Regions from separate parts of the Streptomyces sp. NPDC014891 genome, predicted to be linked through region 2. Evidence: riboswitches for the same ligand, from Rfam matches in the RefSeq annotation. Region 2 holds a riboswitch; each other region holds the start of a gene.
What was found. Region 2 has a riboswitch for cobalamin ahead of ACF09E_RS17615 (ribonucleoside-diphosphate reductase subunit alpha). Riboswitches for the same ligand answer to the same signal wherever they lie in the genome.
Positions count from the first base shown of each region.

Region 1 (9,538 bases), on a different contig from region 2:
TGGCACTGGCACCCAGTGCCATCAAGCGTGGACGCATGCCAAGTTCTGCGAATCATTCCGCCGCGGTTTGCCAAGTTTGCGAAGGGTGCGAGCGTGCGCGCCTGGCATAGGCTGGCGCCCAGGTCCGGGACGAGCGGGAGGGCGACGGTGAGCAAGACGTACGCGGGGGCGCGACTGCGGCGACTGCGCGAGGACCGCGGCATGAGCCAGGCCGAGCTGGCGCGCACCCTGGCCATCTCGCCCAGCTACCTCAACCAGATGGAGCACGACGCCCGACCGCTCACCGTGCCGGTGCTGCTGCGTCTCACCGAGGCGTTCGGGGTCGATCCCGGCTTCTTCTCGGAGCGGGACACCGGCCGTCTCGTCGCGGACCTCCGTGAAGCACTGGCGGGGGAGCTCGCCGCGGCCCGGGTCTCCTCGTCCGACCTCGCCGAGCTGGCCTCGCGGAGTCCGGCGGTCGCCCATGTCCTGGTCGACCTGGGGCGGCGCAACCAGCGTCTCGCCGAGCGGATCGCCGACGCGGCGGACCTGCGGGGATCGGACCCCGAGCTGCCGCGCTCCCCGCACGAGGAGATCCGCGACTTCTTCTACCGCAGGCAGAACTACCTCCACGAGACCGACCTCGCGGCGGAGGCGCTCGCGGCGGAGATCGCCATCCGGCCCGGCGACATCATCAGCGCCCTGAGCGCCCGGCTCTCCGACCGGCACGGCGTCCGCTTCTCCACCGACACGGGGGACCGGCTGCACTCCTACGACGAGCGGACCCGGACCCTGCGGCTGTCCACCCGTCTCCGCCCCGGTCAGCGCGCCTTCCGCATGGCGACACAGCTGGCGCTCCTGGAATACGGAGACGGCCTGGACCGCCAGGCCGCCGAGGACTTCCCGCCGGGAGGTCCGGCCCACCGGCTGGCGCGGATCGGCATCGCCAACTACTTCGCCGCCGCGCTGATCCTCCCCTACGAGGCCTTCCACACGGCGGCCGAGGAGTTCCGGTACGACATCGAACGGCTCACCGACCGCTTCGGGCTCGGCTACGAGACGGTCTGCCACCGCCTCAGCACCCTGCAACGTCCCAGGCTGCGCGGTGTCCCCTTCTCGTTCGTCCGCGTCGACCGGGCGGGAAACATGTCCAAGCGGCAGTCCGCCACCGGGTTCCACTTCTCCCGGGCCGGCGGCACCTGCCCCCTGTGGAACGTGTACGAGGCCTTCGCCTCGCCCGGACGCATCCACGTCCAGATCGCCGCCATGCCCGACGGGCAGCGCCATCTGTGGACGGCCCGCGCCGTCACCCGGCACCGGGGCGGCTGGGGCGAGCCCGGGAAGACCTTCGCGATCGGCCTCGGCTGCGAGATCCGCCACGCGCACCGGCTCGTGTACTCGGACGGGCTCGACCTCGACAACGCGGCCGCCGCCACCCCGATCGGCATGGGCTGCCGCGTCTGCGAACGCCTCGACTGCCCCCAGCGCGCGGCACCGCCCCTCGGGCGCCCGCTCCTGATCGACCAGAACGCCAGCACCTTCGTCCCGTACCCCGTCGCCGACCCGTCGGCCTGAGCCGGGGATCAGAGCAGGGGGAACGCCTCGGCCGCCGACACCGGGTCTCCCGCCCCCACCCCGTGCAGGACGTGCGCCAGCACCTCCGCGCCGCGCACCACCCGGGGGCCCGGCCGGTTGAAGTAGGCGGGCCCGTCGAGGACCCACACCGCGCCCGTCGGCCGTCCGGATCGCGCCGCCGCGCCGCGGGCGGGGGTGGACTTACTAGGACGTCCAACTATATCTTCGTGACGAAGCCCGCGGTGCAGGGAAGCCGGTGTGAATCCGGCGCGGTCCCGCCACTGTGACCGGGGAGTGTGCTCTTCCAGCAGGTCAGGCCACTGACGGAAACCATCCGTCGGGAAGGCCGGAGAGCATGCGTTGATCCGGGAGTCAGGATACCGGCCGTGGGGTGTTCCGTGTTGTCCACGAGGATGGAGCAGACACGCATGGCACCGGTACGTGACCACGACCCTGGTGATCCGGCGGAGTACCCGAACCACGAGGCCCTGTCCCCGCGTTCGTGACTCGACGAAGGCGTCCCCGCCTTCCCCTGTCCCGCGGACGGACGCGCGTGCGCGCACCCCGATCGGTGCCGTCCTCGCCGTCCTCGCCGCGCCTTCCTCGGATCCGTACCTGACGAGAGCAGGCTTCGATGGTCCGCGAGCTCACCCATTTCATCGGCGGAAAGCACACCGCCGGCACGTCCGGTCTCTTCGCCGACGTGTACGACCCCAACACCGGCGCCGTCCAGGCCAGGGTGCCCCTGGCCGGACGCGCCGACACCGAGGCGGCGATCGCCGACGCCGAGACGGCCCAGCAGGAGTGGGGCCGGTGGAACCCGCAGCGCCGCGCGCGCGTCCTGCTGCGGTTCCTCCAGCTCGTCGAAGGCGAACGGGAATCCCTCGCCCGGCTGCTCTCCGCCGAACACGGCAAGACCGTCGCCGACGCCCACGGCGACCTGCAACGCGGTCTGGAAGTGGTCGAGTTCGCCGCCGGGATCCCCCATCTGCTCAAGGGGGAGTACACCGACAACGCCGGCACCGGCATCGACGTCCACTCGCTCCGCAGCCCGCTGGGCGTCGTCGCCGGCATCACCCCCTTCAACTTCCCGGCGATGATCCCGCTCTGGAAGGCGGCCCCCGCGCTGGCCTGCGGAAACGCGTTCATCCTCAAGCCGTCCGAGCGCGACCCCTCCGTACCGCTGCGGCTCGCCGAGCTGTTCCTGGAGGCCGGTCTCCCGCCCGGCGTGCTGAACGTCGTGAACGGCGGCAAGGAGGCCGTCGACACCCTCCTCGAAGACCCCCGCGTGCAGGCCCTGGGCTTCGTCGGGTCGACCCCGATCGCCGCGCACATCTATGCCACCGCCGCCGCCCACGGCAAGCGTGCCCAGTGCTTCGGCGGAGCCAAGAACCACATGATCGTGATGCCGGACGCGGACCTCGACCAGGCCGCCGAAGCCCTCATCGGGGCGGGCTACGGCTCCGCCGGCGAGCGCTGCATGGCGATCTCCGTCGCCGTCCCCGTCAGCGAGGAGACGGCCGACGCCCTGGTGGCGAAGCTGAAGGAGCGCATCGCCTCCCTGCGCATCGGGACCTCCGACGACCCCGACGCCGACTTCGGGCCCCTCGTCAGCCGGGACGCCCTGGAGCGGGTCGACCGCTACGTCGGGATCGGGGTCGAGGAGGGTGCGGAACTCGTCGTCGACGGACGGGGGTTCACCCTCCCCGGCCATGAGAACGGCTTCTTCGCCGGCGCCTCGCTCTTCGACCGCGTCACCCCGTCCATGCGGATCTACCAGGAGGAGATCTTCGGCCCGGTGCTGTGCGTCGCGCGGGCCGCCGACTACGAGAGCGCGCTCCGGCTGCCGAGCGAGCACGCGTACGGCAACGGCGTGGCGATCTTCACCCGGGACGGCGACACCGCCCGCGACTTCACCCGGCGTGTCAACACCGGCATGGTCGGCGTGAACGTCCCCATCCCGGTCCCTGTGGCCTACCACACCTTCGGCGGCTGGAAGCGCTCCGGCTTCGGCGACCTCAACCAGCACGGCCCCGACTCGATCCGCTTCTACACCCGCACCAAGACCGTGACCTCCCGCTGGCCCTCCGGGGTCAAGGAGGGCGCGAGCTTCACCATGCCGACGATGGGATGAGCGCCGTGACCACCCTCACCGAGGACCAACTGGCCCTCGCCGAAGTCACCCTGGACTTCGCCCAGGAACAGCTCGCCCCGTACGCGGTGGCCTGGGACCAGGACAAGCACTTCCCCGTCGACGTCATCCGCAGGGCCGCCGCGCTCGGCCTCGGAGGCGTCTACGTACGGGAGGAGCACGGCGGCAGCGGACTGGACCGGGCCGACGGCGTCCTCGTCTTCGAGACCCTGGCGACCGGCTGCCCCTCCATCGCCGGCTACCTCTCCATCCACAACATGGTCGCCTGGATGATCGACCGCTACGGCGACCCGGCCCAGCGGGCCCGGTGGCTCCCCGGCCTCTGCTCCGCCGAGACCCTGGGCAGCTACTGCCTCACCGAGCCGGGCGCCGGATCGGACGCCGCGGCCCTGCGCACCCGCGCCGAACCGGACGGCGACCACTACGTCCTCAGCGGAGTGAAACAGTTCATCTCCGGTGCCGGATCCTCCGACCTGTACATCGTGCTGGCCCGCACCGGGGGAGGCGGCCCCGGCGGGATCTCCGCCTTCGTCGTCGAACGCGGCGACCCGGGCGTCTCCTTCGGCGCGAACGAACGCAAGATGGGCTGGAACGCGCAGCCCACCCGGCAGGTCGTCCTCGACGGCGTGCGGATCCCCGCCGACCGGCGCCTCGGCGCCGAGGGCGACGGCTTCCGCATCGCCATGCACGGCCTCAACGGCGGCCGCCTCGGCATCGCCGCCTGCTCCCTCGGCGGCGCCCAGAGCGCCCTCGACCGCAGCCTCGCCCACCTCGCCGACCGCGAGGCCTTCGGCGCACGCCTGCTCGACGCCCAGGCCCTGCAGTTCCGCCTCGCCGACATGGCCACCGAACTCACCGCCGCCCGCGCCCTGGTACGGCAGGCCGCCGAGGCCCTCGACCGCGGGGACCCGCAGGCGGTGCAGCTCTGCGCCATGGCCAAACGGTTCGCCACCGACACCGGCTTCTCCGTCGCCGACCGCGCCCTCCAGCTACACGGCGGCTACGGCTACCTGAGCGAGTACGGGATCGAGAAGATCGTCCGGGACCTGCGGGTCCACCGGATCCTGGAAGGGACCAACGAGATCATGAACGTCATCGTCGCCCGCGGCCTGACGGAGAGTCTCCGATGACCGAGGACGTGCTCGTCCGCACCGAGGGCCGCACGGGCCGGCTGGTCCTCAACCGCCCCCGGGCGCTGAACGCCCTCACCCACCCCATGGTGCTGCGCATCGAGGAGGCGCTCACCGCCTGGCGGGACGATCCCGCCGTCGACGCGGTGGTGATCTCCGGCGCGGGGGAGCGCGGACTCTGCGCGGGCGGCGACATCCGGGCCATCCACGAGGACGCACGGGCGGGCGGCACGGCCTCCGCCGCCTTCTGGCGGGACGAGTACCGGCTCAACGCCCTCATCGCCCGCTACCCCAAGCCGTACGTCGCCCTCATGGACGGCATCGTGATGGGCGGCGGCGTCGGCCTCTCCGCCCACGGCTCGGTCCGCGTCGTCACCGAACGCTCCCGCGTCGCCATGCCCGAGACCGGCATCGGCTTCGTCCCCGACGTCGGCGGCACCTACCTCCTGGCCCTGGCGCCCGGCGAGCTCGGCACCCACCTCGCCCTCACGGGCGCGCCCGTCGGCGCCGCCGACGCCCTGCTGTGCGGGCTCGCCGACCACTTCGTACCGTCCGAACGACTCGACGGGCTGGGGGACGACCTGGCGCGAACCTCCGTGCGCGACGCGCTGGCCGAGCACGTCGCCCAGGCACCCCCCGGTGACCTGGCCGCCCACCGGCAGTGGATCGACCACTGCTACGCCGCGGGCACCGTCGAGGAGATCGTCGACCGCCTCGTCGCGAGCGGTGTACCGGCCGCCAAGGAGGCCGCCACCACCCTGTCCGCCAAGTCTCCGACCGCGCTCAAGGTGACCCTGACCTCGCTGCGCCGCGCCCGGGGCCTCGGACCGCTGGAGCGCGTCCTGGAACAGGAGTACCGCGTCTCGTGCGCGGCGCTGACCTCGCCCGACCTGGTCGAGGGCATCCGGGCCCAGGTCATCGACAAGGACCGCACCCCCCGCTGGTCCCCGCCCGCCCTCGCGGGCGTCACCGACGAGGACGTGGCCCGCTACTTCACCCCGCTGGGAGCCGACCGCGAGCTGCGGCTCACCTCTCCCCACCCGCTTCAGGAGGTGCCCTGGTGACCCCCGTCATCGGCTTCGTCGGCCTCGGCCACATGGGCGGCCCCATGGCCGCCAACCTCGCGGCCGCGGGCCACCGCGTCCTCGGCTTCGACCTCGCCCCCGAGGCCCTGGCGACCGCCGCCGCGGCCGGAGTGGAGACCGTCGGCTCGGCACGGGCGGCCGCCGCCGGGGCGGACGTCGTGATCACGATGCTGCCGACGGGCCGCCACGTCCTCGCCCTCTACCAGGAGGAGGGCCTCCTCGCGGCCGCCCGCCCCGGCACCCTGTTCATCGACTGCTCCACCATCGACGTCGCCGACGCCCGCGCCGCCCACGACGCCGCCACGGCCGCCGGCCACCGCGCCCTGGACGCCCCCGTGTCGGGCGGCGTCGTCGGAGCCGAGGCCGCCACCCTCACCTTCATGGCCGGAGGAGCGGAGGCCGAGTTCACCGAAGCCGAGCCACTGCTCGCGGCCATGGGGAAGCGCGCCGTGCACTGCGGCGGCGCGGGCGCCGGGCAGGCCGCGAAGATCTGCAACAACATGATCCTCGGCATCTCGATGATCGCGGTGAGCGAGGCCTTCGTCCTCGGCGAGAGCCTCGGCCTCTCCCACCAGGCGCTCTACGACGTCGCCTCCACCGCCTCCGGCCAGTGCTGGGCCCTCACCACCAACTGCCCCGTCCCCGGCCCCGTACCGGCGAGCCCCGCCAACCGCGACTACCGCCCCGGATTCGCCGCCCCGCTCATGGCCAAGGACCTGGGCCTCGCCGCGAACGCCCTGCGCGCCGGAGGCATCGACGCGGGGCTCGGCCTGCGAGCCGCCGAGATGTACACCGCGTTCGCGGAGGGGACGGGAGCGGCCCAGGACTTCTCCGGGATCGTCCACGTCCTGCGCGACACCGCAGCCGAAGCACCGAAGGGAACCACCACCGCATGACCGCCACCGACTACGAGACGATCACCGTCGAGCGGACGGGCGCCCGGACCGCCCTGCTCACCCTCAACCGGCCCAAGGCGCTCAACGCCCTGAACCTCCAGGTCATGGAGGAGGTCGTGGCGGCCACCCGGGCCCTCGACCGCGACCCGGACATCGGCTGCGTCGTGATCACCGGCTCCTCCAAGGCCTTCGCCGCCGGCGCGGACATCAAGGAGATGCAGCCCCAGGGGTACATGGACATGTACCTCACCGACTGGTTCACCGCCTGGGACCGGCTGGGCGAACTGCGCACCCCCACCGTCGCGGCCGTCTCCGGGTACGCCCTGGGCGGCGGCTGCGAGCTGGCCATGCTCTGCGACATCCTGCTGGCCTCCGACACCGCCGTCTTCGGCCAGCCCGAGATCAAGCTCGGCGTCATCCCCGGCATCGGCGGCTCCCAGCGCCTCACCCGCGCCGTCGGCAAGGCCAAGGCCATGGAACTCTGCCTGACGGGCCGGACGATGGACGCCATCGAGGCCGAACGGGCGGGCCTGGTCTCCCGGATCGTCCCGGCCGACGACCTCCTCTCCGAGGCCCTCGCGGTCGCCGAGACCGTGGCGGGGATGTCGAAGCCGGTCGCCATGATGGCCAAGGAGGCCGTCAACCGTGCGTTCGAGACCACGCTCGCCGAGGGCGTCCGTTTCGAACGGCGCCTGTTCCACGCGGTGTTCGCCACGGCCGACCAGAAGGAGGGCATGGCGGCCTTCGTCGACAAGCGGGCCCCGGACTTCACCCACCGCTGATCCGCCCCGGCCGCTTCCCCCCGCCCGGAGGGGAAGCGGCCGTCGGGTACCCGGCCGTCGGTCAGGACGCGGACACGAGAGCGTGCGCGACCCTGACCGCGTCCGCCGTGGCACGTACGTCGTGGACCCTGACGGCCCAGGCGCCTCGATGGGCGACGATCGCTGAGAGGGCGGCCGTCGCGGCATCCCGGTCCCGGGCACCGGGGGGTGTGCCGTCCGCGCCGGCCAGCACATGGCCCAGGAACCGCTTGCGGGAGCCGGCGACCAGCACGGGGCGGCCCAGCGCGCGGACCTCGGCCAGTCCCGCGACCAGCCGGAGGTCGTGCTCCGGCCGCTTGGCGAAGCCCAGCCCCGGATCGACGACCAGCCGCTCCGGAGGAATGCCCGCGGCCACCACGGCCTCGACCCGGGCCCCGAGTTCCGCCACGACCTCGCGCACCACGTCCCCGTACACCGCCCGGCGGTTCATGTCGTGGCTGAACCCCCGCCAGTGCATGACGACGAAGGGGACGCCGCCCGCCGCGACGGCGGGGACCATCCCGGGGTCCGCGAGACCCCCGCTGACGTCGTTGACGAGGACCGCCCCGGCGTCGATCGCCCGCGCCGCGACCGAGGCGCGCATGGTGTCGACGGACACGAGCGCCCCTTCGGCCACCAGGTCCCTGACCACCGGCACGACCCGCCGCAACTCCTCCTCCTCGTCGACCCGGGAGGCGCCGGGCCGGGTCGACTCGCCGCCGACGTCGACCAGGTCGGCGCCTTCCGCGACGAGGCCGAGACCGTGCTTCACCGCCGCCGCCGGGTCGTACCAGCGGCCGCCGTCGGAGAAGGAGTCGGGGGTCACGTTCACCACCCCCATCACGGCGCACCGGTCCCACCGGGGAAGGCCGGCGACCGTGCCCGCGCCCGTCCGGACGTGCCCCGGCGTCACGCCGAGCCCCCGGCGGCGCAGATCAGGCCACGCCGGTAGGTGTCCGGAGTCAGCAGGGGCGGCAGCGCGTCCTCCAGGAGGGTTCCTTCGAGGACCTCCCGGGCCGCGGCGACCGCGGCGCCGGGGTGTTCGCGGGCCATCGCGGCCGATTCCACGTCGATGAGGGCGCGGAGGTCGGTCGGCGAGACCAGGCGCTGTCGGCGCCACTGCCAGAGCCGGGCACGCGTGAGTTCGGCGGCCTGCCCGCCGGCGAGACGTCCGGGTGCGGTCGTTCCCCGGTCGCGCAGCCAGGTCTCGGTGTGGCGCAGGGCGAGGGCCACGGCCGACCGGAGCTGCTGCCTGGTGGGCGTCTGCGCCGGGCCCGTCCGGCCCGCGGCCAGCAGGTCGGCGGCGCGGACCGGCGTGTCCTCCGGGCCACGGGCGGTCGGGGGGAGGTCGCCGGTCGCGGGAGCGTTCCTGCGTCGGCACGTGCGGACGAGGAGTTCGGAGTACGCCCGTATGAAGGGTGCGGTGACCGCGTCCTCGGTGCTGTCCGGGAGCAGGAACGGGGTCCGGTGGCCGAACGTGCCGATCACGCTGACGAGGTAGTGCCAACGGTCCGCGGCGAGCCCGGAACCGTGCTCGCGCAGCTCGTAGAGGATCTCCTCCATCTCGAACGCGGCCGTGACCGTGTCGATGACGGCCGTGGCACGGACCGTCCCCCGTGGCATGCCGAGGAGGTCCTGGGCCAGCAGGAACACGTCGTTCCACAGACGTGCCTCGAACCGGTTCTCCAGCCCGGCGAGGTGCAGGCGGGGGCCGGAGCCGGCGCCGGTCAGGTGCCGGGCGCGGTGGAACACGTACAGGCCGAAGTCGACGAGGGAGGCGGAGACGGGACGGCCGTCGATCCGGAGGTTCTCCTCCTCCAGGTGCCAGCCGCGGGGGCGGACGGCGAGCGCGGGGACGCCGCCGCCGGCTCGTGGTTCCGGGCCGTGCGGTGCGCCGCTGCCGGCGGGGTGCGGGCAGGCG
Region 1 is NZ_JBIBWF010000004.1:585,173-594,710, reverse strand. Features, by position in the region: gene ACF09E_RS14555 (short-chain fatty acyl-CoA regulator family protein) at 148-1,554, shown strand; gene ACF09E_RS14550 (hypothetical protein) at 1,563-1,703, opposite strand; cobalamin riboswitch at 1,778-1,958, shown strand; gene ACF09E_RS14545 (CoA-acylating methylmalonate-semialdehyde dehydrogenase) at 2,189-3,688, shown strand; gene ACF09E_RS14540 (acyl-CoA dehydrogenase family protein) at 3,685-4,836, shown strand; gene ACF09E_RS14535 (enoyl-CoA hydratase/isomerase family protein) at 4,833-5,900, shown strand; gene mmsB (3-hydroxyisobutyrate dehydrogenase) at 5,897-6,817, shown strand; gene ACF09E_RS14525 (enoyl-CoA hydratase) at 6,814-7,599, shown strand; gene folP (dihydropteroate synthase) at 7,661-8,458, opposite strand; gene ACF09E_RS14515 (malate synthase A) at 8,527-9,538, opposite strand, start outside.
Region 1: linked by a shared signal. The riboswitch ahead of ACF09E_RS14545 (CoA-acylating methylmalonate-semialdehyde dehydrogenase) and the one ahead of ACF09E_RS17615 (ribonucleoside-diphosphate reductase subunit alpha) in region 2 are both predicted to bind cobalamin.

Region 2 (9,538 bases):
ACTGACCTGACCGCACGGACACGGGATCTCGCGCTCCGCCACCGGACGGCCGTGGGGGTGGCCTGGCTGCTCGTGCTGCTGCTCGGCGGAGCGGTGGCGGTGCTGGGCCTCGGCCGGCTCGACCAGTCGTTCACGGCCTCGGGCGGGCCGGGCCACCGCGCGAACCAGGAGGTCCAGGAGCGCTACGGGAACGGGGCCGCCGTCGCCCCGCTGGTCGCGGTCGCGAGCTGGCCGGCGGGCGCCGACGTGCGCGCCCCGGGCACGGCGGGGCGGTTCGGCGACGCCGTCCGGCACGCGGCGGGTCCGGGGGCGCGGACGGTCTCGTACGCGGGCACGGGCGACGAGGGGTTCCTGGGCGGGGACGGCCGCACGGTGTACGCGCTGGTCTACCCGGGCGCCGGTGAGCCGGACCTCGCGGGGCTCACGGCCGTGGAGGAGGCGGCGGTCGCCCTGCGCGCGGATCTGCGGTCGGCGCTGCCGGAGGCCCGGGTCGAGGTGACCGGGGTGCTCCCGCTCCAGCACGACAGCGCGGTGGCGGGGCCGGGGCCCGTGGCCCTGGCGGTGAAGGCGGCGTGCGCGCTGGGGCTGCTGGTGCTGCTGGCGGCGGTGTTCCGCTCGGCGGCGGGTGTCCTGGCGCCGCTGCTGCTCGCCGGGGTGACCTCGGTCGGGGCGCTGGTCCTGGTGGAGGCGGTGGCCGGGTTCACCGAGATCAGTTTCGTCGTGGTCTACCTGGTGCCGGTGACGGCCCTGGTGCTCGCCGTGCACCGGTGGGCCCAGCCGCCGGGCGCGGGCGAGCGGTCGGCGGTGACGGCCGGTGCGGCGGGGGCGGCGGCCTGCGCGGTCCTGGCCCTCTTCCCCGCGTCGTTCCTGCGCTCGGTCGGGGTCGCGGGGCTGGCGGTGTGGGCGGTGGGCACGGCGGCTGCGCTGACCCTGGTGCCGGTGCTCCGCTCGGTGGCGACGCGGTCGACGCGGCGGACGGAGCGGCCCACGGGGGCGGGGCGGTCGTCCCGGGCCGCAGGGGCGGCGGGGCGGGGCGGATGGCGTTCGGGTCCGGTGCCCGCGGTGAGCGGTCTGGTCCTCCTCGTCCTCGCGGCCGGCGCGGCCACCCAGCTGCGGGTGGGCAATCCGGAGGCGCACGCCCTGGTGGCGAGCGGCCCGGCCCGCGACGGCCTGGACCGGCTGGCGGCGGCCGGGGTGCCCTCGGGGGTTCTCCATCCCCTGGAGGTCCTGCTCCCCGAGGGGGCCGATCCGCGTGCCGCGGCCGCGCGGGCGGCCCGGGTGCCGGGGGTGCTGCTCGCGGCGGCACCGCGCGGCGACGAGTGGCGGCGCGACGGCACGGCCGTGGTGGTGGTCGTCCCGGAGGGGGAGCCGATGACGGCGGCGGGCGCGGCGACCGTGTCGGCGGTGCGGTCGGCGTTCGCGGAGGGACCCGTACCCGCGGCGGTCGGCGGTTCGGGCGTGGTCGACCGCGATCTGGTGGACGGGGTCTACGGGCTGCTGCCCTTCGCGGTCCCGGCGGCCGCTCTCGCCGCCCTGGCCGTCCTGGTCCTGCTCCCGCTGCCGTCCGGCTTCCCGGGTGCGGGGGCGGCGGCCGGCGCCGTGCTCCGCGCCGTCCTGGCCGCCCTCGCCTCGGCGGGCGCGCTGACCGTGCTGTGGCAGTGGGGTCCGGCGGGCACCGGGGCGGTCACCGGCTGGGTGCCACTGGTCGTCGGGGTGTTCGCCTTCTGCGTGTCGCTCGACCGCTCGGCGGCGTCGGCGGCGGGCGGTCCCCCGGGGGCGGGGCTCGCGGCGGCGGGTGCGGGCGCGCTCGCGGTGCTCGCGGTCGGGATCGGTCCGCAGGTCGAACTGGCGCTGCTGGTGTCGGGGTTCGCGATGGCGGCGGTGCTCGACGCGCTGGCCGGACGCCGCCGCACCCCGCCCGCGGTCCCGGCCCGTCCCACATCCCGGAGTTCACTCCAATTGGTCTAGACCTAGACGGGTTCTCCCGCTTAGCATCGACGACCGCGATCACGAATGCGGGGCGGTCGCGGTACGGAACGTGACGAGGGGGAGACAGGGGATGCTGGAGGCGCTCGGCATAAAGGAGTCGACGGAGGCCGTCTACCGCTTACTGCTGGAGCGACCCGAGTTCGACGTGGCGGAGATGGCGGCCCAGCTGGGCCGCCCCGAGCCCGAGGTCCGCGAGGCGCTCGCCTGCCTCGCGGACCTCAAGCTGGTCCTGATGGACGACTCGTCCGGCGAGGTCGAACCCTTCCATCCGGACGTCGGCTTCTCCTTCCTGCTGTCCCGGGCCGAGGCCGAGCTGAGCAAGCGGAAGCGCCAGGTCGAGCAGGCCGGCCGGGCCGTGGCCGGCATCCTCGCCTCGTACGCCGACCACGCCGAGCCGGGCGTGCGGCACGACCTGGTGGACCGCATCACCGGCCTCGACAACGTCCGGGAGCGCCTGGAGGACCTGGCCGCGAACGCCAGGACCGAGTGCCTCTCCCTGCTCCCCGGCGGGGCGCAGCTCCCCGACACCATGGACGCGAGCCAGCCGCTCGACCAACTCGCCCTGGAACGCGGCGTGCGGATCCGCTCGATCTACCAGGAGAGCTTCCGCAACGACCCGCCGACCGTCGAGTACGTGCGCTGGTACTGCGACCTCGGCGGCGAGGCGCGGACGGTGCCCGTGGTGCCGATGCTCATGGTGATCGTCGACCGGGAGGCCGCGCTGGTCCCGGTGGATCCCGAGGACGGGCGGGCGGGCGCCCTGGAGGTCCGCAGCCCCGGCCTGGTGCACGCGCTCCTGGTGCTGTTCGACCGCCTGTGGGACGCGGGCACGCCGTTCGGCGAGAGCCCGCGCCGCGACGCGCACGACCTCTCGCCGCAGGAGCGGGAGTTGCTCATGCTGCTCGGCATCGGCTGCACCGACGACATCGCCGCCCGGCGGCTCGGGGTGTCGCTGCGGACCGTGCGCCGGATGAGCTCCGAGCTGATGAACCGGCTCGGCGCGCGCAGCCGGTTCGAGGCGGGCGTGCGGGCCGCCAAGGAGGGCTGGCTCTAGAGGACGCCGTCGAACTCCCGTCCGCCCGGGCCGGGGGACCGCTCCCACGCGCACAGCTGACGGAGTCCCATCCGTTATGCGGACAGGGGTTCCGTGCAGCGGAACCGTCCCCTAGATTTCCCCAGCATTACCGAGGTGATCAGTGAGGGGACCGGAATCGCCATGTCAGAAGCGACACAACGGAAACAACCCACCATCACGCCCCTGAGGGTGGTGATCGCGCTCTGTCTGTTCGCGCCGTTCGTGGCGATGCTCTGGGTGAGCTCGTACGCGAAGGCCGAACCGCTCTTCGCGGGCATCCCGTTCTTCTACTGGTACCAGATGCTCTGGGTGCTGGTGTCCACCGCGCTCACCATGGTGGCGTACAAGCTCTGGCAGCTGGACCAGCGCGGCCGCAAGGGCGGTGACGCGCGATGAAGGACGGCGTGAACGGCGTCGCACTCGCCGTCTTCATCTTCTTCTTCCTGGCCGTCACGGTCATGGGCTTCCTGGCCGCGCGCTGGCGCAAGGCCGAGAACGAGCACAGCCTCGACGAGTGGGGCCTGGGCGGCCGGTCGTTCGGCACCTGGGTGACCTGGTTCCTGCTCGGCGGCGACCTCTACACCGCGTACACCTTCGTCGCCGTCCCGGCGGCGATCTACGCGGCGGGCGCGGCCGGCTTCTTCGCCGTGCCGTACACGATCCTGGTCTACCCGCTGATCTTCACCTTCCTGCCGCGGCTCTGGTCCGTCTCGCACAAGCACGGATACGTCACCACCTCGGACTTCGTGCGCGGCCGCTTCGGCTCCAAGGGCCTGTCCCTCGCGGTGGCGGTGACCGGCATCCTCGCCACCATGCCGTACATCGCGCTCCAGCTCGTCGGCATCCAGGCCGTCCTGGACGTGATGGGCGTCGGCGGCGGCGAGACCACCCACTGGTTCATCAAGGACCTGCCGCTGCTCATCGCCTTCGGCGTCCTCGCGGCCTACACCTACTCCTCGGGCCTGCGCGCCCCGGCGCTCATCGCCTTCGTCAAGGACACCCTGATCTACATCGTCATCGCGGTGGCGATCATCTACATCCCGATCAAGCTGGGCGGCTTCGACGAGATCTTCGCCAAGGCGGGCGAGGCATACCAACAGGTCAACCCGGCGACCGACAAGCCGCGGGGCTCGCTCGTCCCGGGCGAGGCCGGCCAGTGGACGTACGCGACGCTGGCGCTCGGCTCGGCGCTCGCGCTCTTCATGTACCCGCACTCCATCACGGCGACCCTGTCGTCCCGGAGCCGCGAGGTCATCCGCCGCAACACCACGATCCTGCCGCTGTACTCGCTGATGCTCGGCCTGCTCGCACTGCTCGGCTTCATGGCGATCGCCGCCGGCATCCAGGTGAAGAACGGCCAGCTCGCCATCCCGCAGCTGTTCGAGACGATGTTCCCCGACTGGTTCGCGGGCGTCGCCTTCGCCGCCATCGGCATCGGCGCGCTCGTTCCGGCGGCGATCATGTCGATCGCCGCGGCCAACCTCTTCACGAGGAACATTTACAAGGACTTCATCAAGCCGGACGCGACCCCGGCCCAGGAGACCAAGGTCTCCAAGCTGGTCTCGCTCCTCGTGAAGGTCGGCGCGCTCGCCTTCGTCCTCACCATGGACAAGACGGTGGCGATCAACTTCCAGCTGCTCGGCGGCATCTGGATCCTGCAGACCTTCCCGGCCCTCGTCGGCGGCCTGTTCACCCGCTGGTTCCACCGCTGGGCGCTGCTCGGCGGCTGGGCCGTCGGCATGGTCTACGGCACGGTCGCCGCGTACGGGGTCGCCAGCCCGACCCAGAAGCACTTCGGCGGCTCCTCCGCCGAGATCCCGGGCATCGGCGAGATCGGCTACATCGGTCTCACCGCCTTCGTCCTCAACGTCCTCGTCACGGTCGTCCTGACCTTCGTCCTCAAGGCCGTGAAGGCCCCCGAGGGCGTCGACGAGACCTCCCCGGAGGACTACACGGCCGACGCGGGCGACCGCGGGGTCGACACGAAGCTCCCGAAGGTGGGAGCCGAGACCCACTGAGCACCCGGCCGGACCCCGGCCGCCCCGGCACCCACGGGCCGCCCCGCCTCCCCGGAGGCGGGGCGGCCCGTCCCGTGGACCGCCCTGACGCCGGCCGGCCCGCCGGAGGCACACTGCCCTCATGGACTTCACGATCAGGGCGGTACGGCCCGAGGACTACGAGGCGCTGGGTGAGCTCACCGCGGGGACCTATCTGAGCGACGGGCTGCTGAAGCACGGGGCGGAGGACTCGTATCTGCACGTGCTCCGGGACACGGCCCGGCGGGCCCGGGAGAGCGAGGTGCTGCTCGCCGAGGACGCCGACGACCGTCTGCTCGGCGGGGTGACCTTCGCCACCGGCAACACTCCGTGGGCGGACATCGCCGTGGACGGCGAGGCCGAGTTCCGGATGCTCGTGGTCTCCCGGGAGGCCCGCGGCCGGGGCGTCGGAGAGGCCCTCGTACGGGCCTGCATCGAGCGGGCACAGGCCCTCCCGGGGTGCCGCCGCATCGTGCTGTCCACGGACGCCACGATGGTCTCCGCGCACCGGATCTACGAGCGTCTGGGCTTCGTCCGCACGCCCCACCGGGACTGGGAACCGATCCCCGATCACTCTCTGCGCACCTACGCCCTGGAGTTCTGACTCTCCGGCGCGACACAACATGTGGGGGGTTCCGCAAGCGGAGCCCCCCACATGTATGCTCGTGCTCGCTGTCGACGCAGGGGAATCCGGCGCGAATCCGGAACTGTCCCGCAACGGTGTGCTTCGTACGGATACGACATGTTCGGACGAGGTGAGTCCGAGGACCTGCCGGCAGCGCACCCGGTCCATCCGTTCCGGGTGCCGATGACTTCCGGGCCTCGCGGAGTGGGCCGGTGGACACAGCGCGTCCGGCGTCCGGACCCTCGCGTGCCCTCCTCCCCCCGCCGCGGCCCCGAGCCGAGCGAGGGAGAGCCCCCACGTGACCATCGCGCCTGCCGATCCGGCTTCCGCCGAGGCTTCCGCGGTCGAGAGCGACGGCCCCGGGACCGTGCTGCTGCGGACCCTGACCGACCTCACCGCCGACCTCACCGACACCGACCCCGGCAGGGTCGCCGCCGCCGCGCTCCGCGGCCGCAGCGCCGCCGCGGACGAGGCGGAACTGCGCGAGCTGGCCACCGAGGCGGCCGCGGGTCTGATCGCCGAGGACCCGGCGTACTCCCGGCTCGCCGCCCGGCTCCTGACCATCACCATCGCCGACGAGGCCGCGAGCCAGGGCTCGTACTCCTTCTCCGCCTCCGTCGCCGTCGGCCACCGCGAGGGCCTGATCGCCGACCGCACCGCCGAGTTCGCCGCGCTCCACGCGGACCGGCTCGACGCCACCATCGACGCGGCCGGCGACGACCGCTTCGGCTACTTCGGCCTGCGCACCCTGTACTCGCGCTACCTGCTGCGCCACCCGATCACCCGCAAGGTGATCGAGACCCCGCAGCACTTCATGCTCCGCGTGGCCTGCGGCCTCGCCGAGGACGACAGCGTCCGCGCGCTCGACGAGGTCGCCGCCCTCTACGGCCTGATGAGCCGGCTCGACTACCTGCCGTCCTCCCCCACGCTCTTCAACTCCGGCACCCGCCACCCGCAGATGTCCTCCTGCTACCTCCTGGACTCCCCCCAGGACGAGCTGGACTCCATCTACGACCGCTACCACCAGGTCGCGCGCCTCTCGAAGCACGCGGGCGGCATCGGCCTCTCCTACTCCCGCATCCGGGCCCGCGGTTCGCTGATCCGCGGCACCAACGGGCACTCCAACGGCATCGTCCCGTTCCTGAAGACCCTCGACGCCTCCGTCGCCGCGGTGAACCAGGGCGGCCGCCGCAAGGGCGCCGCCGCCGTCTACCTGGAGACCTGGCACGCGGACATCGAGGAATTCCTGGAGCTCCGCGACAACACCGGCGAGGACCAGCGCCGCACGCACAACCTCAACCTCGCGCACTGGATCCCGGACGAGTTCATGCGCCGGGTCAACGCCGACGGCGAGTGGTCGCTGTTCTCCCCGGCGGACGTGCCCGAGCTGGTCGACCTGTGGGGCGAGGAGTTCGACGCCGCCTACCGCAAGGCCGAGGCCGCCGGCCTGGCCCGCAAGACGATGCCGGCCCGCGACCTGTACGGCCGGATGATGCGGACCCTGGCCCAGACCGGCAACGGCTGGATGACCTTCAAGGACGCCTCGAACCGGACCGCCAACCAGACGGCCGAGCCGGGCACCGTCGTCCACTCCTCGAACCTCTGCACCGAGATCATCGAGGTCACGAACGACGGCGAGACGGCCGTCTGCAACCTCGGCTCGGTCAACCTCGGGTCCTTCGTGACCGGCGGGGACATCGACTGGGAGCGCCTCGACGCCACCGTCCGCACGGCCGTCACCTTCCTCGACCGGGTCGTCGACATCAACTTCTACCCGACCGAGCAGGCGGGCCGCTCCAACGCCCGCTGGCGTCCGGTCGGCCTGGGCGCGATGGGCCTCCAGGACGTCTTCTTCCAGCTGAAGCTGCCGTTCGACTCGGCCGAGGCGCGCGCGCTGTCCACCCGGATCGCCGAGCGCATCATGCTCGCCGCGTACGAGGCCTCCGCCGACCTCGCCGAGCGCAACGGCCCCGTCCCCGCCTGGGAGCAGACCCGCACCGCCCGCGGCGTGCTGCACCCCGACCACTACGACGTGGAGCTCAACTGGCCCGAGCGCTGGGCCGCGCTGCGCGAGCGGATCGCCGTCACCGGCATGCGCAACAGCCTGCTCCTCGCCATCGCGCCGACCGCGACGATCGCCTCGATCGCCGGCGTCTACGAGTGCATCGAGCCGCAGGTCTCCAACCTCTTCAAGCGCGAGACGCTGTCCGGCGAGTTCCTCCAGGTCAACTCGTACCTGGTCGACGAGCTGAAGAAGCTCGGCGTGTGGGACGCGCAGACCCGCGAGGCGCTGCGCGACTCCAACGGCTCGGTGGCCGGCTTCACCTGGGTCCCGGCCGAGGTGCGCGAGCTGTACCGCACGGCCTGGGAGATCCCGCAGCGCGGTCTCATCGACATGGCCGCCGACCGGACCCCCTTCCTGGACCAGTCGCAGTCGCTGAACCTGTTCCTGGAGACGCCGACGATCGGCAAGCTGTCGTCGATGTACGCGTACGCCTGGAAGCAGGGGCTGAAGACGACGTACTACCTGCGCTCCCGCCCGGCCACCCGGATCGCCCGCGCCGCCCAGGCCGCGACGCCGGCCGCCGCCACCATCCCCGTCCAGCAGGCGACCCCCGACGCGGACGCCCTCGCCTGCTCCCTTGAGAACCCCGAGTCCTGCGAGGCCTGCCAGTAATGAGCACCGACGACAAGAAGAAGAACCTGCTCGACCCGGGCTTCGAGCTGACCCTCCGTCCGATGCGCTACCCGGACTTCTACGAGCGCTACCGGGACGCGATCAAGAACACCTGGACCGTGGAGGAGGTCGACCTCCACTCGGACGTCGCCGACCTCGCGAAGCTCACGCCGGCCGAGCAGCACATGATCGGCCGTCTGGTCGCGTTCTTCGCGACGGGCGACTCGATCGTCTCGAACAACCTGGTGCTGACGCTCTACAAGCACATCAACTCCCCGGAGGCGCGCCTCTACCTGTCGCGCCAGCTGTTCGAGGAGGCCGTGCACGTCCAGTTCTACCTGACGCTGCTCGACACCTACCTGCCCGACCCGGAGGACCGCGCCGCCGCGTTCGACGCGGTCGAGGAGATCCCCTCCATCCGCGAGAAGGCGCAGTTCTGCTTCAGGTGGATGGACTCGGTCGAGAAGATCGAGCGCCTGGAGACGGCCGCCGACCGCCGCCGCTTCCTGCTCAACCTGATCTGCTTCGCCGCGTGCATCGAGGGCCTGTTCTTCTACGGCGCCTTCGCCTACGTGTACTGGTTCCGGTCCCGCGGTCTGCTCCACGGCCTCGCCACCGGCACCAACTGGGTGTTCCGTGACGAGACGATGCACATGAACTTCGCCTTCGAGGTCGTGGACACCGTCCGCAAGGAGGAGCCCGAGCTCTTCGACGACGCGCTCCAGCAGCAGGTCACGGACATGCTGAAGGAGGCCGTCGAGGCGGAGCTCCAGTTCGGCCGCGACCTGTGCGGCGACGGCCTGCCCGGCATGAACACCGAGTCGATGCGCGAGTACCTCCAGTGCGTCGCCGACCAGCGCCTCCAGCGCCTCGGCTTCGCCCCGGTGTACGGCTCCGAGAACCCGTTCTCGTTCATGGAGCTCCAGGGCGTCCAGGAGCTCACGAACTTCTTCGAGCGCCGCCCGTCCGCCTACCAGGTGGCGGTCGAGGGCTCGGTGGACCTCGACGAGGACTTCTAGGCCGTACGGCGAAGGGCCCCGCACTCTCCGGAGTGCGGGGCCCTTTCGCGTACGCGCGCAAGGATCAGGCGTTCGGCACCGTCTTGTAGCGCGGGGTGCCCTCCTCCATCTGGCGGA
Region 2 is NZ_JBIBWF010000005.1:508,080-517,617, forward strand. Features, by position in the region: gene ACF09E_RS17585 (aldo/keto reductase) at 1-5, shown strand, start outside; gene ACF09E_RS17590 (MMPL family transporter) at 1-1,968, shown strand, start outside; gene ACF09E_RS17595 (LuxR C-terminal-related transcriptional regulator) at 2,060-3,043, shown strand; gene ACF09E_RS17600 (DUF3311 domain-containing protein) at 3,206-3,460, shown strand; gene mctP (monocarboxylate uptake permease MctP) at 3,457-5,082, shown strand; gene ACF09E_RS17610 (GNAT family N-acetyltransferase) at 5,204-5,704, shown strand; cobalamin riboswitch at 5,753-5,892, shown strand; gene ACF09E_RS17615 (ribonucleoside-diphosphate reductase subunit alpha) at 6,024-8,402, shown strand; gene ACF09E_RS17620 (ribonucleotide-diphosphate reductase subunit beta) at 8,402-9,421, shown strand; gene def (peptide deformylase) at 9,486-9,538, opposite strand, start outside.

Region 3 (9,538 bases), on a different contig from region 2:
GGTGCCGTCCCAGGTGAAGCCGTTGCGCTTGGCAGCGTGGTCGAGGGCGGCCGTCGGGGTCGGCACCTTGGTCGCGTGCGCGCTGCCGTTGGTGCCGTCGCACTTGTGCGTGCCGCCGGTGGCGGTGGTGACGTCGTGGCCCCAGGTGAAGATCTTCTTCTGGAAGAGCAGACCGTCCGGGCCCTGGACGGTGACGGTCACTCTCACCGGCGCGTTCGTGAACGAGGCCGTGGTCTCGGCCTGCGCGACCGCGGGCGCGGTGGTCAGGGCGAGACCGAGGACCGCGGTGGTCACGGCGGCGCGGCGGAGCGGGGTCGTACGCATGGTGTGCCTTTCGGTCGGTGACGAGGTGGGTGGTGCGTGTTCATCCGGCCGTGGTGTCCGGGGCGGCCCCGCCCCGACCGGCGAACCTGATCGGGGCCTGGAAGCGGGCCTTGCGGGCGGCACGGCGGAAGACGGTGAGGACGGCGGGCCCGGCCAGGGTGATGGCGACGAGGTTCGTGACGGCGCGGCCGGTGTCCCAGCCGAGCGAGGTCGCCAGGTCGAAGGCGAGGTACCGCTGGAACTGCTCGGTGAACGGGAGCCCGGGCAGGTAGGCGATGGAGCTGTTCGGGTCGAGCGAGAAGGGCCAGAAGGAGAGATTGAGCAGGAAGCCGAACAGGTAGCCGGAGAGCGAGCCGTACACCGCGAGGAGGGCGACCTCCCGTCGTCCCGTGGCCTTGGGGAGGAAGCCGGCGAGCATGCCCACGAAGGCGCAGCCGAACATCTGGTACGGCATCCAGGGGCCGACGCCCCCGGTGATCAGCGCCGAGGCGAAGAGCGAGGTGCAGCCCAGGGTGAACCCGAACCCGGGGCCGTACACGCGGCCCGCGAGCACGAGGATGAAGAACACCGTCTCGATGCCGGCGGTACCCGCCCCGAGCGGGCGGATCGCGGCGTTGACCGCGGACAGCACGCCCAGCATGGCCAGGGCCTTGGAGTTGATGCCGCCCTCGGCGATCTCGGAGATCACGACACTCAGCACGATCACCAGCAGGACGCCGAAGATCAGGGGCGGCGCGTAGTTCGAGCCGAACTTCCCCGGGGCGACGAGGAACGGCCAGAAGAACGCCACGACGCCGAGGAAGGCCGCCATGGCGATCACGATCCCGGCTCGGGGGCGGATGCGGATCGCGGCGGGGGAGGTGCTCACGCGCTCTGATCCGTTCCGTCGGTGTCCAGGACCGAGGCCAGCTGGTCCACGGTGAGGTAGGGCAGCGGAGCGAGGATCTTCGCCGTCTGCGGGGCGAACACGGGGGAGGCGACGATGACTTCGGAGGTGGGGCCGTCCGCCACGATGTCCCCCTCCGCCATGACCACCACCCGGTCGGCGGCGCGGGCGACGAACTCCACGTCGTGCGTCGAGATGACGACCGTGCGGCCTTCTGCCGCCAGCCCGTCCACGATGTCGATCAGTTCCCCCTTGGCCCGGTAGTCGAGCCCGCGGGTGGGCTCGTCGAGGAGCACGACCCGGGGGGCGGCGGCGAGTTGGATCGCGAGGACGAGGGCGAGTTTCTGGCCCTCGGACAGATCGCGGGGGTGGGTGGTGTCGGGGATGCCGGGAGCGAGCCGGTCCAGCAGGGTGCGGGCCGGGACGCCGTCGGCCCGTACCGCGGACTCGGAGTCGGCCTGGTCGAGTTCCTGCTTGACGCTCTCCAGGTAGAGCAGGTCGGTGGGCGTCTGCGGCACCAGACCGACGAGGCGGCGGGCCTCGGTCGCCGAGACCTTCCGGGGGTCTCGCGTCCCCGGGCCGTCGGGCTCCCCTACGGCGACCGAACCGGCCTTGCGGGGGCCGGAGCCCTGGAGCGCCCAGAGCAGGGAGGACTTGCCGGAGCCGTTGCGGCCCATCAGCGCGGTGACCTCCCCGCCGCGGAGGCCGAGGTCGACCTCGCGGACGGCGGGCACGCCCTGGTACGTCACGGTGATGCCGCGCGCGTCCAGGAGCCGGGGCCGGTCCGCACCGGGTGCCGGGCGTACCGGCGGGGGCACGGCACCGTCCAGCCGGGTCCGCAGGGGCGCCGCCGCCCGTCGGGCGTCGCGGATCGAGAGGGGCAGCGGCGACCAGCCGGCGGCGCGGCCGAGCTCGACGACGGGCGGGGCGATGGACGACGTACGGAAGACGTCCGCGGGCGGGCCGGAGACCACGCGCCCGTCGCCGGGCAGGTGAAGGACGCGGTCGGCGTACTGGACGACCCGCTCCAGACGGTGCTCGGCGAGCAGGACGGTGACGCCCAGGTCGTGGACCAGCCGGGTCACGGCGGCCAGGACCTCCTCGGCGGCCGTCGGGTCGAGCGCGGAGGTGGGTTCGTCGAGGACCAGGACGCGCGGGTGCGCGGTGAGGACGGAGCCGATCGCGACGCGCTGCTGCTGGCCCCCCGAGAGTTCGTGGAGGGCCCGGTGGCGCAGATCGGCGAGGCCCAGCAGGTCGAGGGTCTCCTCGACGCGCTTGCGCATGGTGGCCGGAGGGACTGCCAACTGCTCCATCGCGTAGGCGAGTTCCTCCTCGACGGTGTCGGTGACGAATCCGTCGAGGGGGTCCTGCCCCACGACGCCCACGACGTCGGCGAGTTCGCGCGGCGGATGGTCGGCGGTGTCCCGCCCGTCGACGGTGACCCTGCCGTACAGGGTGCCGCCGGTGAAGTGCGGGACGAGACCGTTGACGGCGCCGAGCAGGGTCGACTTCCCGACGCCGGTGTGGCCGACGACGAGGCAGAGCTCGCCCTCCTCGACCGTCAGGTCGACATCCCGCAGGACGGGCTCGGCCGAGTCCTCGTAGTGGACGGTGACCTGGTCGAAGGTGATCACGTGACTTCCTCGGTGCGCTGCGCGGGGACGGCCGGACGGACCGGCGGGCTCGGAGGCGGGGCCAGGAATCCGGCGGTCCCCGCGAGGAGGATCGCGGCGGCCGGAACCAGTGGGAGCGTGGGCCAGCTGAGCGGGTAGATGGACGGGTTGAGCTCGGCCGCGTCGAAACCCGCGTTGCTGAAGAGGAGCACGGCGGACACCACGCCGCAGCCCGCGACGGCCCACTCGGCCGCCTTCCAGGGGTCCGGCCGGTAAGTGGTCCGGGTGATCCTGCGCCCGCCGAGGCGCAGCCCCGCCACGCACAGCAGTCCGCCGGCCACGAGGGCCGGGAAGCCGAGCAGCACGGGGGCCGTGGCGTCGAGCAGTCCGTACGCGCCGGCGCACAGGCCGCACATGCCGAGCAGCATCAGCGCGCCCGTGGCCCGGCGCGACCGGCGGGTGGCGGTTCCGGCCCGGCCGTAGCCGCGGGAGTCCATCGCCGCGGCGAGGCGCAGGGAGCGCTCCAGCGCGTCTTCGAGGACGGGGACGATGATGCCGCGCAGGGCGCGCAGCCCCTTCGACCGTCCGGCGCGCAGGCGCCGGGCCCGGTGCACGCGCTGCACGCTCTGGACGAGTTGGGGTGCCACGCTGATGGAGACGGTGACGGCGACGCCGAGTTCGTACAGCGCCCCGGGCAGCACACGCAGGGCCCGCTTGGGGTTGGCGAGGGTGTTGGCCGCGCCGATGCAGCAGAGCATGCACGCCAGCCGGAGCCCGTCGGTGGCCGCGGAGAGCAGGGCCTCCAGCGAGACCGGCCCGCCGATCTGGATGCCCGCGTACCAGTCCGGGGTGGGCAGGTGGGGGAGGGAGAAGAGGAAGTGGTCGTGGGGGGTGATCCCGGTGGCGAAGACCGCGCGGAACACCACCCGGATCGCGACGACGGTGAGCGCCAGGTAGAGGTAGTACTTGAAGCCGCGCGCCCAGGGGGCCTCGGTGCGGCGCATGGTGATGACGTAGCCGAGCACGGCGAGGACCAGGAAGAGCAGCAGCGGGTTGTTGGTGCGGCTGACCGCGGTGGCCAGGGCCAGGGCCCAGATCCACCAGGCGACGGGATGCAGGGTGCGGGGCAGCCGCCGGCCGCCCGCGTCCGGCATGAGGCCGGACGCGGACGACCGGGCGGTCGCCGCAGTGGTGCGGGACACGCGGCTACTCCGTACGACGGCGGCGCTTGGCCGCGAACACGGCGGCGGCACCGATCAGCAGGCCCAGGACACCGGTGACGACGGCCGGAACCCAGGAGCCCGTGTCATGGGCCGCGTCCGCCGCCGGTGCGGCGTCGACCACCGTCGGGCCGGACGCGGCCACCGCCGGAGAACCGGTCGTCGCCGAGGGCGTCGCGGACGGCGTCGGGGAGACGCTCTTCGACGGAGTCGGCGAAGGGCTCTTCGACGGGCTCGGGCTCGCCGTGACCGAGCGGGAGGGGGACGGCGGGGGAGGCGTGGTCGGGTCGGCCGGGGGCGGGTTCTCCGGCGCCGGCCCGGTGTCGACGCCCGGCGGCAGCGGAGCCGCCGTCCGGGTGTCGCGGGGCACGGCCCCGCCGCCGGTGGGCTTCGCGTTCTTCGCGCGCAGCTGGTCCGGCGTGACGGTCGGGCGCCCCTCCGTTCCCTCGATGTCGGTGCCACCGAAGATCCACAGGTCGACGCTGCCGGGCCTCGGCTTGTAGAGCATGGCGCCGAGCTGGCTGTACGTCCAGGTGTTCTGTCCCGGGTCGGCGTGCCAGTACGACCAGTACGCGGAGGCGGGCGGGGTCAGCACACAGTCGTCCTGCTGGGGAGTCGGATACTGCTTGCCGCCCTGGTGACCGCTGTAGCCGATGCGGCAGATGAAGGCGGGGCCGTCGTGGCCGGTGCCGGTCGTCCGCCAGCCGCCCTGGTTCAGCAGCTCGTACCCGGTGGTGGGCGTCGTCCCGCAGGAGCGGTAGATCGGCCCGCCCCAGTGGCTGAAGTCCACGGCCAGCACGGCACCGGACGAGGTGGTGCACTGCCCCATCGGCTGAGGGGCGGCTCCGGCCGGGGCCGCCGTACCGGCGAAGACCGCCACGGTGAGTCCCAGCGCGGCCGTCGTACGGGTGAGGGCGCGGGCGCCCTGACGGGCGGTCACGCCGCCCCGCCGTCGCCCGCGCGGCGCCTGCGGGCGGCATGGGTCGTGCCCCAGCCCGCGAGGACGAGGAGGACCGCGGCGACGGCGAGCCCGGTGACCTGGGATCCGGTCGCGGCGATGCTGCCCCCGCCGGTGCCGGCGGCCTGGCCCCCGGAGGCTCCGCCGTTCTCCCCCTCGGTGATGATCACCGGGGTGGAGGTGCCGGACTGGCCGGAGATGCTCGGGACCGGTTCCGGGGTGGTACCGCTCATGTCACGGGTCAGCACGCCGAAGGAGATGCCGGTGGCGCCGCCGACGGCCTGGGCGGAGGCGCGGACGTCCGAGCCCGCCTGGCCGCCCTTGCTGACGTTGAAGCCGCCGTCCTTGTTCTGCTGCGAGGCCAGGAACTTCCGGGCCTTCGCGATCTCGTCCTTGTACTTCACGGCGTCCAGCGACAGGCCCTGGACGGCGAGCGCGGCCGAGTTCACCGAGTTGCCGGAGGCGCCGGGGAAGCCCCCGTCGGAGAGCTGCCGGCCGGCCAGCCAGACCAGGGACCGGTCCACGGCGGCCTGCGAGTCGGCGTCGGGCAGCAGATCCAGTGCCATCGCGGCCATCGCCGTGGAGTCGACCTCGATGTCGCTCGGCTCGCCGATGAGGCTGGGCCAGGCGCCGGTCGACGGGTCGCGGAGACTCTTCAGGTACGCGACCGGCTGGGCCGCCGCGCCGCTCTCGCCCGCGCGGATCTGGGCGATGACGCCGAGGGACTGGGAGAAGACCGAGGTCGCGTACGTGTAGTTGCCCTTGCCCGCGCACTTCCGGGGCTCGGCGGGGGTCGCGGCCGCGCAGGTGCCCTTGGCGAGCGCGCCGATCAGGTCCTTGCCGCCGAAGGCGCGGGGATCACGGCCCACGGACTGGGCGAGCACCGCGGTCTTGCCGATGAACCCGCCGCCCGCGTACTTCGTGCCGATCTTCGTCCAGTCGTGGACTCCGCGGCCCGAGGCGTCCTTGCCGCCCTTGTCGAGGAAGTCGACGATGTTGCGCAGGGTGGCGTTGTCGTGTCCGGTGGCGGCGAGCGCGTAGGCGCCGTCGATGGTCATGCCGTAGTCCGCGAAGCGGGGGCTGCCCTCGTAGTACCGGCCCTGGATCAGCCGCTTGTGGTCGGCGAGGTAGGCCGAGCCCTTCTTCAGGTCCGGTCCGTCACCGGCCGGGGGAGCGGTGGGCCCCGTCGTGGGAGGCGTGGTGGGCGGGGTGGTCGGAGGCGTCGTCGGCGGTGTCGTCGGCGGGACGGGCTCCTTCGTCGTGAGCGTCACCAGGTCGCTCTTCGCGCCGGCGATCACCGCCGCGGTCGTGGCGTACAGCAGCGGGTCCGTGGTCCCCTCCTCGAAGGCGAAGCCGCCGCCGGGGAACTGCTGGCGGGAGATCCAGGAGACCCCCGCGTCCGCGTGGCCGCGGTCGCCCAGGGCGCGCAGGGTCTGGGCCACCCAGCCGGTGGCGTAGGCGCTGCCCGGGACGCTGTACGAGGCGGCCGGCCAGGCCCCCGTCTTGAACTGGGCCTTCTTGAGGGAGGAGCGGGCCTTGGTGACCACCGGGGTGTGGCCGCCGGCGCGCTGGAGGGCGAGCGCGACGAGGGCGGTGGACGGTGCCTCGCTCTCGCAGACCTGGCCGTCCAGGATCAGGAAGCTGGGGAAACCGCCGTCGTCGCACTGCAGTTGAGCCAGTCGCGTCACCGACTCGGCGGGCGGGGTGACGCCTCCGTTCAGCAGCGCGATGACGGCCAGGGCCTGGCCCTCGGTCTGTCCGGTCGTGCGGAAGTCGCCCTTGGTCGTGCAGCCGGGCACGGGCTGGGGCGCGTCCGAGCCGCTGAGGCAGACGTTCGCCGTCAGGTCGCCGAGGAGGTCGTGGCCGCCGAAGTCGCGGGGGTCCTTCCCGGTGGCCTCGGCGACGAGGGCGAGGCGGGCGGCGGCGGTGGCGTCCGGCGCCTCGTCCTTGCCGGCCGGGTAGGCGTACGCGTCGGTGTGCTCGGGCCGGCCGAGGAAGGCCGCGATCCGGCGGGCGGTGGGGTGCTCGCTGTCGGTGGCGGCCAGGGCGTAGGACACCTCGGTGGTGGCGAGGTAGTTGGGCGTCGTGTCGCCGTCGTTGACGACGCGCTGCCCGTTGGTCAGCCGGTCGGTGAGCCAGCGGGTCGCGGCGGGCAGGTCGATGGTGCCCGGGGGCACGTTCGGCGCCGGCGGGTCGCTGGGGTTCGGCGGGTCGCCCCCGTCCGCGCGGACGTCGTCGGGCGTGAACGACGGCCTGCCCTTGGTGCCGCCGATGTCCGTGCCGCCGAAGACCCAGGCGTCCACGTCGCCCGGCTTGAGCGTGCGCGACATGGCGCCCAGCGGGCTGTACGTCCACTTCCTCTGGCCGGGGGACGCGATCCAGTACGACCAGTAGGCGGTGGCCTGCGGGGTGAGGACGCAGTCCTCCTGAGCCGGAGTGGGGTACTTCTTCCCGGCGTTGAACGCGCGGTTGCCGATGCGGCAGATGAAGGCGGGGCCGTCGTGGCCGGTGCCCTCGGTGGTGAACCCGCCCGTCTGCAGGAGCTCGTAGCCGGTGGTGGGGGTGGTGTCGCAGCCGCGGACGACCGGCCCGCCCCACTTGCCGAAGTCCACGGCGACGATGGCGCCCTTGGTGCGGGTGCACTTCGCGATCGGGTCGGCGCTCGCCGGCGAGGCCGCCGTGAGGTGGGTCAGACCCGCGCCGAGCGTCAGAAGGGAAGCGGTCAGGGTCGACAAGAGCCGCCGTCTCGCCCTCGACCACCGTCTCGCCTGCTGTTCGGTCCCCACCGCGGCCCTCGTCTCTGCCGGGCGGCCCGCGTGCGTGGCGATGCGCCCCCACACGGCTCTGGTGCCGTGGAGAGGCGGCGACGACCACACCGTAGTCCGCGACGGCGTTCCTCGTACTGAGTTCCAGCCCCAGGCATTCCGACTCACCCGGGACGATCCGGGTCTACGGTTGCGGGTCAGTGCCGGAATTCGACCGGCTTCCCCTGGTGCTGACTGCTTATCGGACGGAGTGCAACACGGATCCGTCAGGGCCGTCAATATGCCGTCCGTCTCACCGGGATCCGGAGCCGCGTCTCCGGGGCCGTCTGCCGTGGTCCTGCTGGCGGTACGGTGATCGTTCGGGTAGCGTCCTGGGCTGCCAAGTGGGGGAATCCGGTGCGAATCCGGAGCTGACGCGCAACGGTGTCGAGGCGGCGGGGGCCGTCTCGGAGCCCGAATGCCCATACGGCGACGCAGTACAGAAGCCGTACCACGCGTTCCGGACGGCGGCTCCCCGGAGATCCCCGGCCGTGCCCCGTCGGGGCGACGCGGGGCATGTGCCGAGCGGCCGGCGTCCGCCGACCTCCAGGAGCAGGCCCATGTCCCTTCCCCGTCCCTCCCGCCGTCTCGCGCTCGCGGTGCCCGCGGCGCTCGGCGCCCTCGCCCTCGGCACGCTGCCCGCCTTCGCGACCTCCACGCCCGCGCAGATAGCCACGTCTAAGACCAACGGCGTCGCCTACCTCAAGTCCCTCCAGGCCGCCGACGGTTCGTACGCCGGCTCCGGTCTCTCCAACGAATGGGCCTTCAGCGCGTTCGCGGCCGCCGGTACGGCCGTCGTCGACGTGGCCCCCGGCGGCGACACCACCAAGAACGCGAGAACCGTCTACCGGAACCTGCTGTCGACGGCCGGCTGGCCGTCGGCGACCCCGGTGGTCACGGACTACGAGCGCGGCACGCTCAACGCCTACGCCGCGGGCATCGACCCGGCCCGCGTCTCCGCCTCGCGCAACCTCGTCGCGGACGTCTACGCGTACTGGCAGACCGCCGAGCCCGGCTACTTCGGCCCGTCCGCGAACTTCAACGGCACCGTCTTCGCCGCCCTCGCGCTGCGCGGCGCGAAGACCCAGGCCGGCGCCGCCCGCATCCCCCAGGCCCTCACCGACACGATCGTCACCCGCCTCCGCGCCAACCAGCACAACGACGGCGGCTGGACCTACCAGAAGGTCGAGGACAACCCCACGGGCCTCGCCTCGGCCGGGGACATCGACATGACCGGCGCGGCGATGGCCGCGCTGTGCGTCTCCGGCGTCCCCAACACCGACACCGACGTCGTGCAGGCCAAGAACTTCCTCAAGGGCAAGCTGGTCGCCTCCTCCGGCGCCTTCAACTCCCTGTACGGCGTCAACACCAGCTCCAACGGCTGGGCCGTCGCGGGCCTGAACGCCTGCGGCATCAACCCGCAGTCGGCCGACTTCACCACGGTCCCCGGCAAGACGCCGGTCGACTTCCTCCTCGCCAACCAGTACAACCCGGCTGGCGGCTTCAAGTACAAGCCCGCCGACACCACGCCCTCCGCCTACTCCTCGATCGACGCCCTGCGCGCGGTCGCCGGCGGCGGCTTCACCGCCGCGCCGCCGGTCCCGACGACCCCGGGCGCCCCCCAGTGGGTCGCCCAGCCCACCTTCACGGCGGGCACCGCGACCAAGCTGGCCCTGACCGTCGACGACGGCGCCGGGAACCTCAAGGTGTGCTCGGTCTCGTTCACGCCCACG
Region 3 is NZ_JBIBWF010000004.1:600,236-609,773, reverse strand. Features, by position in the region: gene ACF09E_RS14610 (DUF4430 domain-containing protein) at 1-324, opposite strand, end outside; gene ACF09E_RS14605 (ECF transporter S component) at 365-1,192, opposite strand; gene ACF09E_RS14600 (ABC transporter ATP-binding protein) at 1,189-2,844, opposite strand; gene ACF09E_RS14595 (energy-coupling factor transporter transmembrane component T) at 2,841-4,025, opposite strand; gene ACF09E_RS14590 (hypothetical protein) at 4,030-4,983, opposite strand; gene ACF09E_RS14585 (prenyltransferase/squalene oxidase repeat-containing protein) at 4,980-7,787, opposite strand; cobalamin riboswitch at 7,898-8,036, opposite strand; cobalamin riboswitch at 8,153-8,229, shown strand; gene ACF09E_RS14580 (hypothetical protein) at 8,366-9,538, shown strand, end outside.
Region 3: linked by a shared signal. The riboswitch ahead of ACF09E_RS14585 (prenyltransferase/squalene oxidase repeat-containing protein) and the one ahead of ACF09E_RS17615 (ribonucleoside-diphosphate reductase subunit alpha) in region 2 are both predicted to bind cobalamin.